3 regions of the Paenibacillus sp. MMO-58 genome follow, and region 3 is predicted to be linked to each of the others. Evidence: riboswitches for the same ligand, from Rfam matches in the RefSeq annotation. Region 3 holds a riboswitch; each other region holds the start of a gene.
What was found. Region 3 has a riboswitch for cyclic di-AMP ahead of WFJ73_RS30865 (ubiquitin-like domain-containing protein). Riboswitches for the same ligand answer to the same signal wherever they lie in the genome.
Positions count from the first base shown of each region.

Region 1: another riboswitch for cyclic di-AMP. It lies ahead of WFJ73_RS22740 (C40 family peptidase); the one in region 3 lies ahead of WFJ73_RS30865 (ubiquitin-like domain-containing protein).
Region 2: another riboswitch for cyclic di-AMP. It lies ahead of WFJ73_RS26445 (APC family permease); the one in region 3 lies ahead of WFJ73_RS30865 (ubiquitin-like domain-containing protein).

Region 1 covers NZ_JBBCVY010000008.1:159,964-165,192, forward strand. The annotation lists gene WFJ73_RS22725 (murein hydrolase activator EnvC family protein) at 1-95, shown strand, start outside; gene WFJ73_RS22730 (SHOCT domain-containing protein) at 202-435, shown strand; gene WFJ73_RS22735 (F510_1955 family glycosylhydrolase) at 457-1,371, shown strand; cyclic di-AMP (ydaO/yuaA leader) riboswitch at 1,487-1,624, shown strand; gene WFJ73_RS22740 (C40 family peptidase) at 1,628-2,098, shown strand; gene WFJ73_RS22745 (C39 family peptidase) at 2,211-3,008, opposite strand; gene WFJ73_RS22750 (C40 family peptidase) at 3,379-3,894, shown strand; gene WFJ73_RS22755 (BlaI/MecI/CopY family transcriptional regulator) at 4,008-4,421, shown strand; gene WFJ73_RS22760 (M56 family metallopeptidase) at 4,525-5,229, shown strand, end outside.
Region 2 covers NZ_JBBCVY010000011.1:101,444-106,672, forward strand. The annotation lists gene WFJ73_RS26440 (glycoside hydrolase family 3 N-terminal domain-containing protein) at 451-2,613, shown strand; cyclic di-AMP (ydaO/yuaA leader) riboswitch at 2,908-3,101, shown strand; gene WFJ73_RS26445 (APC family permease) at 3,255-5,081, shown strand; gene WFJ73_RS26450 (Lrp/AsnC family transcriptional regulator) at 5,124-5,229, opposite strand, start outside.
Region 3 covers NZ_JBBCVY010000018.1:63,509-68,737, reverse strand. The annotation lists gene rsmI (16S rRNA (cytidine(1402)-2'-O)-methyltransferase) at 1-304, shown strand, start outside; gene WFJ73_RS30880 (AbrB/MazE/SpoVT family DNA-binding domain-containing protein) at 428-682, opposite strand; gene WFJ73_RS30875 (HD domain-containing protein) at 967-2,262, shown strand; gene WFJ73_RS30870 (TatD family hydrolase) at 2,293-3,066, shown strand; cyclic di-AMP (ydaO/yuaA leader) riboswitch at 3,250-3,459, shown strand; gene WFJ73_RS30865 (ubiquitin-like domain-containing protein) at 3,704-4,837, shown strand; gene rnmV (ribonuclease M5) at 4,994-5,229, shown strand, end outside.

The DNA of each region.
Region 1 (5,229 bases), on a different contig from region 3:
CCGAAGTAGGATCGACAGGGAATTCAACCGGCAATCATCTCCATTTTGAAGTCAGAATCAATGAAGAAGTTCAAAATCCAATGGATTATTTATAAGCATACGTTGTCATAAGAATTTTATTTCCTACACAATATCATCAAATGTGAATTGTATCATGGAATAGAAATCGACAATGATATCGAAGAGAGGAGCTGATTTGTCATGATGATGGATTATATGACAGGAAACTCTTCTATGATGCAAATGTGTATCATGATGGCTATTGCAGGGATCGTGCTTGTTGTAATACTTGGCTTAACTATTTATTTCATCATTCGTAAATTGCAAATGGGTAAAGTAAAAGACCATCCCCGGATGATCTTAGGCGAGCGTTATGCTAATGGCGAAATCAATCAAGATGAATATTTTGAAAAATTGAAGTGGTTGGACAAATAATCGGGTAGAGAGGAACAGTTAATGAAAAAGAAAGGTTCGGCTATCATGCCTAAAACTTGGTGGGCAGGAGGACTACTCTTAGGAATTTTGAGTGCTGCATTTGTCCAATTAGTAGTGCTGCCGTCTAAAAAAGAAAACGCAAACATCACTCATATTCATGGATTAGGTTTCACGAACGACGGTACACAGCTATTAATTCCCGCACATGAAGGAATTATGGCCTATAGAAATGATCGCTGGAACCCCTTTGAAGGGGACAAGCATGATTATATGGGATTTAATCTTGTTGACGACGGATTCTATAGCAGTGGTCATCCTGCATTAGGGTCAGATCTGGTTAATCCTCTTGGAATTGTTAAAGTTACTAATGACGGAGAAACGATTATCCCATTGGATTTACAGGGTGTCATGGATTTTCATGGGATGGCAGCAGGGTATAAAACGCACGCCATTTATGTCTATAATCCGGAAGCTAATACAAGGTTAAGTACATCGGGCGTATACGTAACATTAGATAACGCGAAAACGTGGAAAAAGAGCGAGTTAAATGGATTGGACGGGCAAATGACAGCAATAGCCGCTCATCCTTCAGACCCTCAAACGGTTGCCATCGGAACAAGCAACGGTGTTTTCTTGTCGAGCAATTATGGCGATCAATTTAAGAAGCTAGCTCTTGAGGAAGAAGTGACTGCCGTAGCATTCGGAAAAAACGGCGATTTATTTATCGGAGGAAAGAAATTATTGTGGCAAATAAACGAAGAAATAAGATCGCTTATTACACCTGCCCTTAACCCGAATGATTTCATTACTTACATCGCCCAAAACCCGCAAATTGAAAACGAAATAGCATTTTCCACATCTGAACGAAACGTTTTCTTAAGTCGGGATAAAGGAATAAGCTGGATCAAAATAGCGGTTAAAGGAATCGGTATATAAAACAAGTAAATATATTATATTCATTCATTCTTTGTCGAATATGAGATTATTCTAATAGAAAATAAGAAGGAATTGGATAGAAAAAAGAGAAATGAATAAACCGAAATAAAAAACAAAACGAAATTTGCCGAATTCCTCTTAAAAAATGGAAACGGGGGATCCACTCTCGGGTGAATTAATCTGCACTTAAGGATTATAGGGAAACCTTCTTCCGAACCCTTAGCTAACCTCGTAGGCATCGAAGGGAGAAACTGTTTTGAAGAAAGTTATTGCTTCACTTGTATTGGGTACTATGTGTTTTGCTTTTGCTGGAAGTGCGTTTGCAAACGGAATGGATATCAAACATGCCGTTGATCAGGTCGTTGGAACTCCTTATAAATGGGGGGGGACAACAACAAACGGCTTTGACTGTTCAGGATTCATCTTATACATATTCAATAAATATGATGTAGATCTTCCACGGACATCCAAGGCACAGGCGCAAGAGGGAATAAAAGTTGCAAAAGAGAATTTAAAACCTGGCGATCTCGTGTTCTTTAACACAGATGGAAAGGGCATATCTCATGCCGGCATATATATCGGTAATGAACAATTCGCTCATTCATCCAGCAGCAAAGGGGTAAGAGTTAGTAGCCTCTCCGAGGACTATTATGAAAAACGGTATGTGACAGCTCGGCGTGTCGTAACAGAAGAAGTTTATGGGGAAATGACAACGAAAAACCATTAAAAAACCGAAAGAAACAAGTCCGTTTACGGGGCTTGTTTCTTTTACTAATTGGCGAAGGAAAGGATAATAGAGGCCGTGTGAGTATTATCCTCTTATGCCCAACAAACCCTTTTCAATTACCATAAGAAATGGCCTGCTTGCCCATGGCTGTCCAACCTAACAAAAAAATATGTTTATTCACTTTTACTTGTTTCTTGCCGCTAAGCGGGTCGTTTAGATAAACGTGATCTTTATCATAGCCAACCAATAGAACGCTATGTTCTTTAAAAGTAGCTTTAATCGTTCCAGTCGGAGAACTCCACGATTTCCAGTCATTTTCCGCTGGTGCACTATAGTTAACTGTGGTCCAAACTACGACCGGGTAGCCGGCTGAAAGCTTCTGTTCCAATTCACTCAAGGAAGTACCGCTTAAATCGACAGCTGTATCGATGTAAGTTTTTAGCAGTTGATATAATGGTTCATGGTAGATACCGTAACCAATTTTCTTGCCGGTAATATCGCCGACAAATCCAATGTTCGGATCTCCCCAGGTTAAAATTTGACCATTCTTACTTTTAATAATCGGTGTATCATCCCGAATAAGCTCCGGGACTAAATCCATTTTATCCTTCTTAATTCCGTAATATTGCAAGAGCATTGTTAAGGATGTTATTTCACAGCCGTTTAACAATTCGGGTAATTGTTTAACTAACGGTGCGGTCAATAGAACGGATGTCTTCCGCTGAGAGGGAGGCAAGTCCTTAGTCATATTAATTGGATCGGTTTCTTTGGGTGGAATTGCTCTAGCAGGTGTGGGTGTTGCCATCAAAGTGCTTGTTTTTTCCTTTTGATTTTGTTCCACGATTAGAACAATACCCAAGATGATGAGAATAATCATGAGAATATTGAAGTATAATAATATCTTTTTCACGCTGAAATCATTCCGTTTCTGCTAATTATTATTCTTCTCTGTTCTTAAAATATACCATAAGGTCCTGCGTTTCTTAAACAATAATTCACTTGAAATTTGGGATGCTTATATGCTTACTATTTCAAAAGTCTAACGTTTAAAAATATAAGAAGAAAAATATATAATTTTAACACAAGGTACAAAATACATCTAGTGAAAAAATATTTATATTTCTAAGATGTATTGCCAAAATAGAAAAAAAACCGCAATTTATCAGGCTTTTTTCAACCAAACAACTCATTGGTGGCGTTTACATGCCAATTTTTGATTATTTCTTGTTCTGACTAATAAAAATATACTTTCCTTGAAACTAACGAAGAGGAGAGACAACATGAAAAACGGAATCAAGACAAAGATCGCACTCTTAATGCTGGCCTTGAGCTTGCCGGCAACATCATTACTTCAGCAAGTTGAAGCAGCCTCATCTTCTGTAGAAGCCAAAAGAAATAAGGTTGTCCAAACCGCACTCTCGCTGGAAAATAAGGTCGAATATGTGAACTGGAGACAAAGACAAGAAACCCGCGCACCCTATAAAACAGACTGTTCCGGCTTTACGTATCTTGCATACAGACTTGCAGATATAGGTGTAAAACTTGTTAATAAAGATGATGATGATCAAGCTAAAGTAGGGCAGAAGGTTGCATGGGGAGATTTTAAAAAAGGCGACTTGATCTTCTTTTGGCTCGACAGCAACGATAAGAAGGATGTCGGTCATGTCGGAATCTATATTGGCGATGGAAAAATGATTCATAACATTACCGCCGAGAGAGATGTTATCATTACAAACATTTATAATAACAGCTGGTACAAAAAGAGATTTATCGTAGCAAGACGAGTAATTAATTAATTCGGATAATATACCGATACCGACTAATGAAGTTGACGAGCCTAAGGATTAGGACTACAATATGTAGTATTAATCCGCTTGAAGGCGAGGTTTTAGTTCTGGATATAAAACGTATGAAAATGCACGAGGATGGACTGAACCGATTTTTCGGCCCTCTTGAGTCGTTAATCATGGATATAGTATGGGAGTATCAAGAAGTAACTGCAAGAAGAGTCCAGGAGTTGTTAGAAACAGACTTATCGTATACCGCAGTAATGACTGTATTAAATCGCCTGCATGAAAAAGGAAATATAGGCAAAACGACCTCTGGAAGAGGCCGTGGAAAAGTGACATGCTATTATGCCCTGCAAAGCAAGGAAGAATTCTTGCAAGAACAAACACGCATCGTTACGGAAGGGCTTATCCATGAATTCGGCGATTTAGTTGTAAATCATATGGTAAATGCCTTGCAGGAAGCAGATCCAAAGTTAATGAAATTGCTTGAAGAGAGAGTTTCGGAATGGAAACGTGATAAATCCAATGAATAGGTATAAGCATCATATTATTTATTCCTTGATGATACTCTGCAGTTTCTTTATTTGGTTTCAAATGCTCTCTTACCTCATACATGAGTTTAGAGGTTTCTCGGTCTTGGGATTTCTGCAATACTGTATCTCGGCAATTCAAGAAGAATCTTATCTCCATGATCTTATATTTGTAAGTCTTTATGGATTGATTGCCTATAGCTTTGGCATGGTTATCATCCGTCTGTTTCAACAAATCCTATCCCAATCGCGCTGGAGAAAAAAGGTTTTAGATTGGAAAGACGATCAATCAACCATTCAACTCCAGAAGAACTATACGACCGGTCGATATCCGATCATTGTGTTGAAGCACGATGGAGATATTGCCATGACTGCAGGAATCTTTTTTTCGAAAATTTATATTTCAACGAACCTGATCAGCCGGTTATCCGAAGGTGAATTACAAGCCGTAATTTGGCATGAATATGCACATTGTCGGCATTATGACCCACTGCGATTATTTTTAGTACGCTTAATAAAGGATAGCTTACCCTTTATTCCGATGTTCAAGAAAGGTTATCATCACATTCAAGTTTGGATGGAGCTACTTGCCGACCAATATGCGATTCGCAAAATGAAAGGTCCTTACGAACTTGCATGTGTGCTAATGAAATGTTCAGAGCGTAAAGATAATAATATGATGGTTACTCACGTTAGTTTAGCTGATGTTGAAATTAATTACCGCATCAAACAACTCCTTTTACCAAATAAAGTGCAAGTCCCATTGTTTGATGTGAAGCCTTTAGTTGTTTCAAGTATTTTTATTATAATA
Region 2 (5,229 bases), on a different contig from region 3:
GCGCTTGCCTTTGTACCCGGATTTCAACCGCTATAGCGGTATATTCGAGGAAATCGGGGTACTACAGCGATCGAAGAAGCATGTCTTTTGCGCAGTGATAACGCCCAGAAACCAGCCTAAAAGCTTGAATCTGGCCATGGCAGATTGAACGGTTGAAGAGTGGCAGGGCCGGAGCGGAGCGGAAGGCATGCTCGCTGAGAAGCGTAGCGCTCGCCTTTGTACCCGGATTTCAACCGCTATAGCGGTTATTCGAGGAAATCGGGGTACAACAGCGATCGAAGGAGCATGCCTTTCGCGCAGCGACCATGCCTGCCACCGCCAAGCCTGTTCAGCAGCACACAGCCAGATTGTAGAGTTTTTCGGCTATTCCCGACATATTGCGGCCCGGCGGCAATCGGTATAATGGAAGAGAACAAGAAATCATCCGATTCAAATGGAGGGTTTGTCCACGTGACGAAACAATCGATGACAGCATTACTTGAGCAGATGACGCTGGAAGAAAAGATTTTTCAGCTGATGCAGCTTACCCCTAATTTTCTCAGCGAAGATGACGCTAACCTGACGGGTCCGCTGGCCTGGATGGGCGTTACGGAAAATATGGTGAACAATGCAGGATCCGTACTGAGTGCCGTTGGCGCGAAGGAAACGATAGCTCTGCAGAAAAAATACATGGAGAACAGCCGCCTCGGCATTCCTCTGCTTCTTATGGCGGATATTATCCACGGCTACCGTACTATTTTTCCGGTGACGCTAGCGATCGGCAGCACTTGGGACCTGGAGCTGGCGGAGAAAAGCGCCGCGATTGCTGCCAAGGAATCGGCCGTTACGGGCATTCACGTGACGTTTGCGCCGATGGTGGACCTCGTACGCGACCCGCGTTGGGGCCGCGTAATGGAGTCGACGGGCGAAGATCCGTACCTGAACAGCGAATATGCGCGTGCCTTCGTCCGCGGCTTCCAAGGCGATGACCTCGCGGGCGATATGGACCGCGTTGCCGCGTGCGTGAAGCATTTTGCCGCTTACGGCGCAGCGGAAGGCGGTCGCGATTACAATACCGTCAACATGTCGGAGAGACAGCTTCGCGAGTCCTATCTGCCGGCTTATAAAGCCGCGCTGGACGAGGGCTGCGAGATGGTGATGACGGCCTTCAACACCGTCGACGGCATCCCGGCAACCGGCAACAAGTGGCTGATGCGGAACCTGCTCCGCGACGAGTGGGGCTTTGACGGCATGCTGATCTCCGACTGGGGCGCGGTAGGCGAGATGATCCCGCATGGCGTTGCGGCGGACGGCAAGGAAGCCGCGCGGAAGGCGATTGAAGCCGGCGTCGACATGGAGATGATGACCTCGCACTATGCCAATCATTTGAAGGAGCTTGTGGAATCGGGCGAAGTGGATATCAAACTGATTGACGAGTCCGTGCTCCGCATTCTGAAGCTGAAGGACAAGCTGGGTCTCTTCGAGAATCCGTACCGCGCCGCAAGCGAAGAACGGGAGAAGGAAGTGCTGCTGTCGCCTGAGCACCGGGCTGCGGCACGCGAGATCGCGGCTAAATCCTTCGTGCTGCTGAAGAACGAGCAGGAGGCTCTACCTCTTCGCGGCGGGCAAAAGCTTGCGCTTATCGGACCGTTTGCCGAAAGCGGAGATATTCTGGGCCCTTGGTCGATCTGGGGCAAGCAAGAGGAAACGGTGCAGCTGCATGCGGGTCTATCTGCCCATAAGGGAGCGGATATCGTTGCGGTGGCGAAAGGCTCCGATATCGAAGCCGTGACCGAGGAGCAGCTTCAGGAAGCGGTGGCTGCGGCATTGCAAGCCGACGTAATCGTGCTGGCGCTGGGCGAAAGCTCCGAGATGAGCGGGGAAGCGGGAAGCCGCGGCGACATCCGTCTGCCAGAGGCGCAGCTGGAGCTTGTTCGGAAGCTGAAGCCGCTTGGCAAGCCGATCGTGGTTGTATTGTTCAACGGTAGACCGCTTGATCTGCATGGCGTGATCGAGGAGGCGGATGCGCTCCTTGAGGTTTGGTTCCCTGGTACGGAAGGCGGCAATGCGATCGCGGATGTGCTCTACGGCGACGTGAACCCGTCAGGACGTCTGACCATGTCTTTCCCTTATTCCGTTGGACAAGTTCCGGTATACTACAACAACTACAATACGGGACGTCCGCTTACGCCACAGAATGCGAATGAGCGTTACGTCTCGAAATATTTGGACATGCCGAATGCGCCGCTTATGCCGTTTGGTTACGGCTTGAGCTATACGAGCTTCTCGTACAGCGAAGCCACCCTGTCTACGGACGTTATGAGCGCAGGAGATACGCTTCGGGTATCGGTTGACGTGACAAACACGGGAGCTTCTGCCGGCGAAGAGGTTGTCCAGCTATACGTACGCGATCTTGCCGGCGAGGTTGTCCGTCCGCTGAAGGAGCTGAAGGGCTTCCGCAAGCTGGCCATCCAGCCGGGCGAGACGCGGACGGTGACGTTCGAGATTACCGAGGAACAGCTTCGTTATTACCATGCGGATCTGCAACTGAAGAGCGATGCAGGCGAATTCCATGTCTTTGTAGGCCCTAACAGCCGCGATGCGGAAGCGAAATCGTTCCGTCTTACGAAATAAAAACAAAAAAAGCGCGGGCCAGCCATAGGCAGGTTCGCGCTTTTTTTGCTGACAAAGCCTTTAATAGGGCATGCCTGTCAGATAATAGCCAATCTCCACTGTCATAGCAGGGATTATCTGCCGATTGCACGGTAAAAGAAAGCATGGCGGTTTATTTGGGACATTCCGAGAGCGAGCCAATTATGTATCCGCATTCATGAATGGAAAACAGACCATTCTGCCCTTTTTCGCGTTTATATCGCAGTTTACAGAATTGGGGGATCGGGTCTATGATCAAATCTGCAAAACTTCATATGTTCATATTCGCTGAGTTTCCGTTAGAAACGGAGAGCAGGGGAACCAATTGCGATAGGCAGGAAAGTGCATGCTTGTCGCCGGGGTGAATCGGCATGCCGGCCGCATTATAGGATTGCGGGCAGCAAGCTGTAGGGCGACTCTAAACGCCCGAATCCGTCAGCTAACCTTGTAAGCGTTGATAGAGAGGGTGAACTTCGGTTATTTACGGGCCGCGGGAGGATACTCTGCGGTCTTTTTTCTATGCGTAGAAAGAAGCAAAGGTGGTTACATTAGCACTGATAAGTGTTCGAGTAGCCAAGTATCCAGGTATTAGATGTTTAACTTCAATGTTGGCGGTGACCTGTGTGTTTACTCTTATCAAAAGATTACTGATCGGGCGTCCCCTCAAGTCCACGGAATTAGGGGAACAGAAGCTCATTAAAACGAAGGCGCTTGCGATCCTGTCCTCGGATGCCTTATCATCCGTTGCTTACGGGCCAGAGCAGATTTTGCTCGTCTTGATGACCGTTAGCGCAGCGGCGTTTTGGTATTCGATTCCGATTGGTGTCGGGGTGCTGGTCTTATTAACGGCGCTTATCTTGTCTTACCGGCAAATTATATTTGCCTACCCGCATGGCGGGGGAGCGTATGTCGTATCGAAGGAAAATCTCGGGGTGTTCCCGGGTCTCATATCAGGCGGCGCCCTGCTGGTCGATTATATTTTGACCGTAGCGGTAAGCGTTTCGGCGGGTACGGACGCGATTACGTCCGCTTTTCCAAGCCTGCACGAGCATTCAGTACTAATCTCTATCGTGTTTGTCCTTTTTATTACGATCTTAAACCTGCGGGGCGTGACGGAATCGGCGTCTATCCTTGCTTATCCCGTTTACTTGTTTGTGCTCGCGATTGTTGTCATGGTCATTGTAGGCTTGTACAAAATCGCCACAGGCGACGTATCGCCTGCGCTTCACACCTCTTTAGGAACGCCGGTTGCAGGCATCAGCCTGTTCCTGCTGCTTCGCGCGTTCGCATCGGGCAGCTCGGCTTTGACCGGGGTTGAGGCCATCTCGAACGCGATCCCGAACTTCAAGGATCCTGCGCCGAACAATGCGGCCAAGACGTTATTAGCGATGGGTGGCCTGCTCTCGATCCTGTTCTCGGGTATCGTCTTCCTGGCGTATTACTACGGTATAGCGCCGAAAGAAGAAGTAACGGTTGTGTCACAGATTGCCGAGAGCATATTCGGACGCCATACGATGTATTATTTTATCCAGGGTACTACGGCACTTATCTTGATCCTGGCGGCTAATACCGGCTATTCGGCCTTCCCGCTGCTGGCTGTTAACCTGGCGAAGGATAAGTTTATTCCGAGAATGTTTACGGCTCGCGGTGACCGTCTCGGTTACTCGAACGGCATCATCAGCCTTGGGGTTCTGTCCATCATCCTGATCGTGGCGTTCCAGGGCAAGACCGAGCATCTCATTCCGTTGTACGCGGTTGGCGTATTTATCCCGTTTACGTTGTCGCAGACGGGGATGCTGGTCAAATGGTTCCGCCAACGGCCGAAGGGCTGGGTCGGCAAGTTTATCATTAACTCGATTGGCGCGCTCATCAGCTTTATCGTCTCGATGATGTTTTTCCTGACGAAGTTCGCGCAGGTATGGTCGATTCTGATCTTCCTGCCGCTTATTATCTTCGTGTTCCACCGGATCAAGAAGCACTACGAAGCGGTGGGCGAACAGCTGCGCCTCGCTACCTGCGAGCCTGTAATGCCGATTGAGGGTAACGTAATGATTCTGCCGGTATCGGGGATTACGCATGTTGTCGAGCATTCGATTCTATATGCCAAGTCGCTTAAGCCTGAACAGATCATTGCCGTGTACGTTCCTTTTGAAAAAGAGGATGAAGCCGTCTTCGAAGAGAAGTGGGAGAAATTCCAGCCGGATGTCCGGCTCGTGACTCTGCATTCGCCTTACCGCTCGATATCGAATCCGCTGTTCAAGTTTATCGATACGGTGCAGCGCAAGGCGGGCGAGAACAATTACCAGGTAACCGTCATTATTCCGCAGTTTATTCCGAAGAAGGGCTGGCACAACATTTTGCATAACCAAACGAGCCTAATGCTCCGTGCCCAGCTTCTGTACCGTAAGGACGTTATCATCACCACAGTGCCTTACCATTTGAAAAAATAGCCCAAAGCCTCGGTCCCGTCGGGACCGAGGCTTTTTGTCTGCCTACAGCTCAAGCCCCGTACCCTGCTTAAAGCGTTTGATAACCATATGGGTGTTGACGTTTACGATCCCTTCAAGCACATAGATTTTTTTGAACAAAAAGTGCTCC
Region 3 (5,229 bases):
GATTGCGATGGTTAGAGAGCTTACTAAGCGACATGAAGAGGCCGCGCGCGGAAGCATATCCGAATGTGTTGCTTTTCTTGAGGATAATCCTCCCCTAGGAGAGTACTGCCTCATTATTGAAGGGGCAACTTCAGGAGCTGGTGACGCAGGAGATAACGGAGAGAGTTGGTGGACAACGCTTGAGCTAGAAGAGCATGTCGCCCATTACGAGAATGAAGGCATCGACCGAAAAGAAGCCATTAAAAAAGCGGCTCAAGACCGGGGCCTGCCGAAGAGGGAAGTCTATAACGCAGTTAATCGATAGATTACTGCGTTATTTGGGCAAAAAAAAGACCTTCCTGGCCGGGTTCTAGCACAGGAAGGCATCAAGGAGTATAAAAAGGTTAGAATTAACAAGTTGGTGTATTTCTATTATAACCTATATTTCTTATTTTGTCACAGGAGAAGGCATTTCAGATAAACAAATATGGCAAACAATTTTGCCTTTGAAGTAGGATACGTTCTCTGCATTGCCGCAGAAGATACATGCAGGCTCGTATTTCTTAAGCATAATACGCTCGCCGTCTACATAGATCTCCAGAGCATCTTTCTCGCCAATACCAAGGGTACGGCGCAATTCGATTGGAATAACAACACGACCCAATTCGTCGACTTTACGTACAATACCAGTAGATTTCATCATGATTTTGTTTCTCCTCTCAGGAAATTACATTTCGTCACTATTCGACATAGTTTTTCTTTTTATGGCTACTATAATACCAACGATTCCCATAATAGTCAACCGAGAAAGTCTTTAATAGAGCTTACTAGACCTATATTTACGGGAATTTGACTCTATAGCAAGGTCATATTAATCTTACTATAGAATACAACAGCTTCGACAATTTGGAAACTATATTACGACAGTATTCGACATTATACCAGAGTTTTGTGTCGAAACCATGAACAAAGGAGTTGAAAGGGCGAATGAATCAGCAGCTGACTGAAGAGAAGGTTTTTAAGGATCCGGTGCACAAATACATTTACGTGCAGGATCAGACGGTGTGGGATTTGATCAACACGAAGGAGTTTCAGAGGCTTAGACGAATTCGCCAGCTCGGAACCTCTTATTTGACGTTTCATGGCGCAGAACACAGCCGTTTCTCTCACTCCCTTGGGGTTTATGAAATAACGAGGAAGATCATCTCTCAATTCGAGCGTAACGAGTATCCGGGCTGGCCGGCGGAGGAAAGACTGCTGGCTCTCTGCGCCGCGCTTTTGCACGACGTTGGCCATGGGCCTTTTTCTCATTCGCTGGAGCAGGTTTTCGACACTCATCATGAGCAGTGGACCTGCGCGATTTTGCTGGAGGATACGGAGGTTAACCGCGTGCTGCGCCGCGTATCGGAGGGTTTCCCGGAGAAGGTAGCCTCGGTAATCAGCAAGACGTACCCGAATCCGATCGTTGTAAGCCTGATCTCCAGCCAGATGGATGCGGACCGAATGGACTATCTGCTGCGCGATGCTTATTTTACGGGAGTCAACTACGGCAATTTCGACCTGGAGCGGATATTGCGCGTCCTGCGTCCCGTTCAGGGCAAGATTGTCGTAAAAGAAAGCGGAATGCATGCCATTGAGCATTATTTGATGTCCCGTTACCAGATGTATTGGCAAATTTATTTCCACCCGGTTACCCGGAGCTCGGAGATTATTTTAAGGCAGATTACCCGGCGGGCCAAGGAGCTGTACGACAGCGGTTATACCTTTTCATGGATGCCGGGGCCCATTAACAAGCTGCTTGACGGCAGCATTACAGTGCCGGATTATTTGAAGCTGGACGAGGCCTACATGCAGACGATCTTCTCGTTATGGACCGAGGAGAAGGATTCATTGCTCGCCGAATTGTGCGACAGGTTCCTCAATCGCCAGCTATACAAATACATCACGCTTGATGATCCGGGGGACTCTTTATTGGAGGAAGCAGCCCGGGAGTTTATCGCTATCGGTCTTAATCCGGATTACCATATGGAAATCGATTTCCCGTTTGATCAGCCTTACGACATTTATCGCCCGGATGCGAAAAAAGGCGGGAAAGAGGAAAAAGCGCCGATTCTGCTGCTAAGCGATGATAACAGCTTAAGCGAAATATCGGTGAAATCCGACATTGTCCGTTCCATCAGCGGTCTGCACCAAGGCCAGTATCATATCTATTACCCGATTGAGCCGCTCCTTGACGCAACTGATCGGTTAAGTCCGGCTGTCCGGCGATTGTTTAAAATTTAACTCTTTATATAGAAGGAGCTTGCAGCTAAGATGATATCTTTATTCGACACACATACCCACCTGGACTCTCCGCAATTCGACAACGACCGTGCCGAAGTTATCGAAAGGGCGCGTGCTGCCGGTGTTGATTTAATGATCAATGTCGGCTTCAACCGGGAGACAATTCCAACGACGATGGAGCTTGCGGAAAAATACGATTTTATTTACGCAGCGGTTGGCTGGCATCCGGTGGACAGCGTTTTCATGGAGCCGGGGGATCTGGAATGGATCGAGCAGCTTTGCTCCCATCCGAAGGTTGTAGCCATAGGGGAAATCGGTCTTGATTACCACTGGGATACCTCTCCGAAGGATGTGCAGCACCGGGTATTCCGGGAGCAAATCCGCCTTGCCCGGAAGGTGGGTAAGCCGATTGTCATTCATAACCGGGATGCGCATGAGGACATTGTCCGTATTTTGAGGGAGGAGAAAGCGTCTGAAGTCGGAGGGGTTATGCACTGCTACTCCGGCAGCTGGGAAACCGCAAAAATGTGCCTCGATATGAACTTCTATATTTCGTTCGGCGGACCGGTCACTTTCAAAAATGCAAGGGTGCCTAAAGAGGTGCTTGCGAACGTTCCGCTTGACCGTCTTCTCATCGAAACGGATTCCCCTTATCTGTCTCCCCATCCATTTAGAGGGAAGAGGAATGAGAGCTCGTATGTGTCTTTGGTCTCAGAGGCAGCAGCGGAAATAACAGGAAAATCCAAGGAGGAAATCGCAGTTATTACAAGCGCAAACGGTAAAAAATGTTTTGGTATTGTTTAAAAACGGTGTAAAACCGCTGAAATAAGGACTATAGCGGCGATAAAAGTCTTTTTACTTGTTGGAATCGCCCTTATTTGCCTTTAGAATCCTAAAATTTCGTTAAAATCGTCTTTTAACGCATCTTTACAATTCTGTGGTCAGGAATGTATGATTTTTCTCAGAGCTTTAACTTTTGTATTGGATTTCCAGTTTGCGCTTAATCTCCGAAAGCCGGAGAGCGGGGGAACCAACGACAGCGGATGCATAGTTAGGACGTCTTGAAGCATCGTGCTGCGTATGAATTCTTCAGGGGTGAATTTTGCGGCGATTGCCATGAGCATTCGTTCCGTGGATAGGGCAGCTCTCTCGCCCGAACCCGTCAGCTAACCTCGTAAGCGAATATAGAGAGCGATCAACCTCGTGTATTCACCTTTTCCTGAATGTTTGATTACCCAGGAAGCCACGATCAGATCCTCTGTCGAAGGCTTCTTTTTATTTTCGATTTTGCTACTTCGGAAATAGTCTTTACAGGGTAAATCTTGAAGGTGGGAGGCCGTAACACTGGAGCGTGCTCGTCACGCCAATATACTTAATAGTCGCGTCAATAGTATCATGCGTAACAGTTTGGCGGCGGGGCTATGAAGGAGGACCGATAGAAATGGGCATGATCCAAGCTAAGGAGACCCATGGGAAGCGATCATCCAGCATGACTTTCGCAATGCGATGGAAGCATGAAAATTTGCGTTTGATTGTTCTGAGTGCAATTATCTCAATCGCTATGACTTTCATGTTTTTGGTGTTGTTGTACGGATCGGCTGATAAGAGCGTATCCGTAGTAGTGAACGGACAAGAAACTGTTGTTAAGACAAAACAATGGGTCCTGCAACGCCTACTGGATGAACAAGCTATAACGGTTGGACCCTATGACGAGGTATCCCATCCTCTGAATGCGTCCATCAAAGACGGAGACCGCATCGAGATTAAATACGCGGTTCCGGTTACCGTAAAAGCAGATGGCAAAACATCGACGGTGTACACGACAGAGAAAACAGTACAGGCGGCGATCGGGAAATTAAATATTCCGGTTCGCGATCAAGATAGAGTTAACCCGTCTCTCGATACTCAGATTTCGAAGGCAATGACGGTTACCGTTACACGCATCGATACCAAGGTAGCAGAGAACGAACGGACTTTGCCGTTCTCGATCGTAAAGAAACAAGATCCTACCCTCGAGAAAGGGAAGGAGAAGCTGGTGCAATCCGGCAAGACTGGCGTCGTTATCGAGCGCGTGGAGAAAAAGTACGAGAATGGTGTTCTTGTCTCCTCCAAGCTGGTCGACAAAGTCGTTCAGAAGCATACTGTCAGTCAGGTCGTAGCGGTGGGTTCAAAGAAGGACGTACATACGCTATCCAGTACGAGCACGGGCTCGTATACAAAGAGTGGCGTAACGTTTAGGCCAAAGAAGGTTCTCAAGAATGTTACTTTAACCGCCTATTCGGCAGGCGTAGCTTCTACCGGCAAGGATGAGAGTCATCCGGGATACGGCATTACGGCTTCCGGCGCGAAGGTGAAGGAAGGCCGTACCATCGCGGTGGATCCGGATGTTATTCCAATCGGCTGGTGGGTGTACATCGAAGGCATTGGCTTCCGCAGGGCGGAGGATACAGGCAGTGCCATCAATGGCAACAAGATCGACGTTTACTTTGACAGCACAAGCTATGCCAATAAGTTCGGCCGTAAAAAAGGGTATACCGTATACGTGCTTGGACCAAACAAGCCAACAGCAAGCTAATGGCTTTCCGCTATCGTATTTCATTGTTAAATATGCCATTATAAGAAGAGGCAGCTGCCTCTTCTTTTTGTGTGTATGGAGATGCTAAGCAGGCTGCATGATCATTGACGGTGAAAGAAGAGCGAAAGTTGCTGCTTTGGAAAGGAATGTTCGCTTGTGATTAAGGAAATTATTGTGGTGGAAGGCAAAGACGATACGGTTGCCGTGAAGCGGGCCGTTGAAGCGGATACGATTGAAACAAACGGTTCTGCGGTTGGCGAGGAAGTGCTGCGCCGGATCGAGCTGGCGATGGAACGCAGAGGCGTTATTATATTTACGGACCCCGATCATGCGGGCGAGAGAATCCGCAAAATTGTCGCGCGGCGCGTGCCGGGCTGCAAGCATGCTTTTCT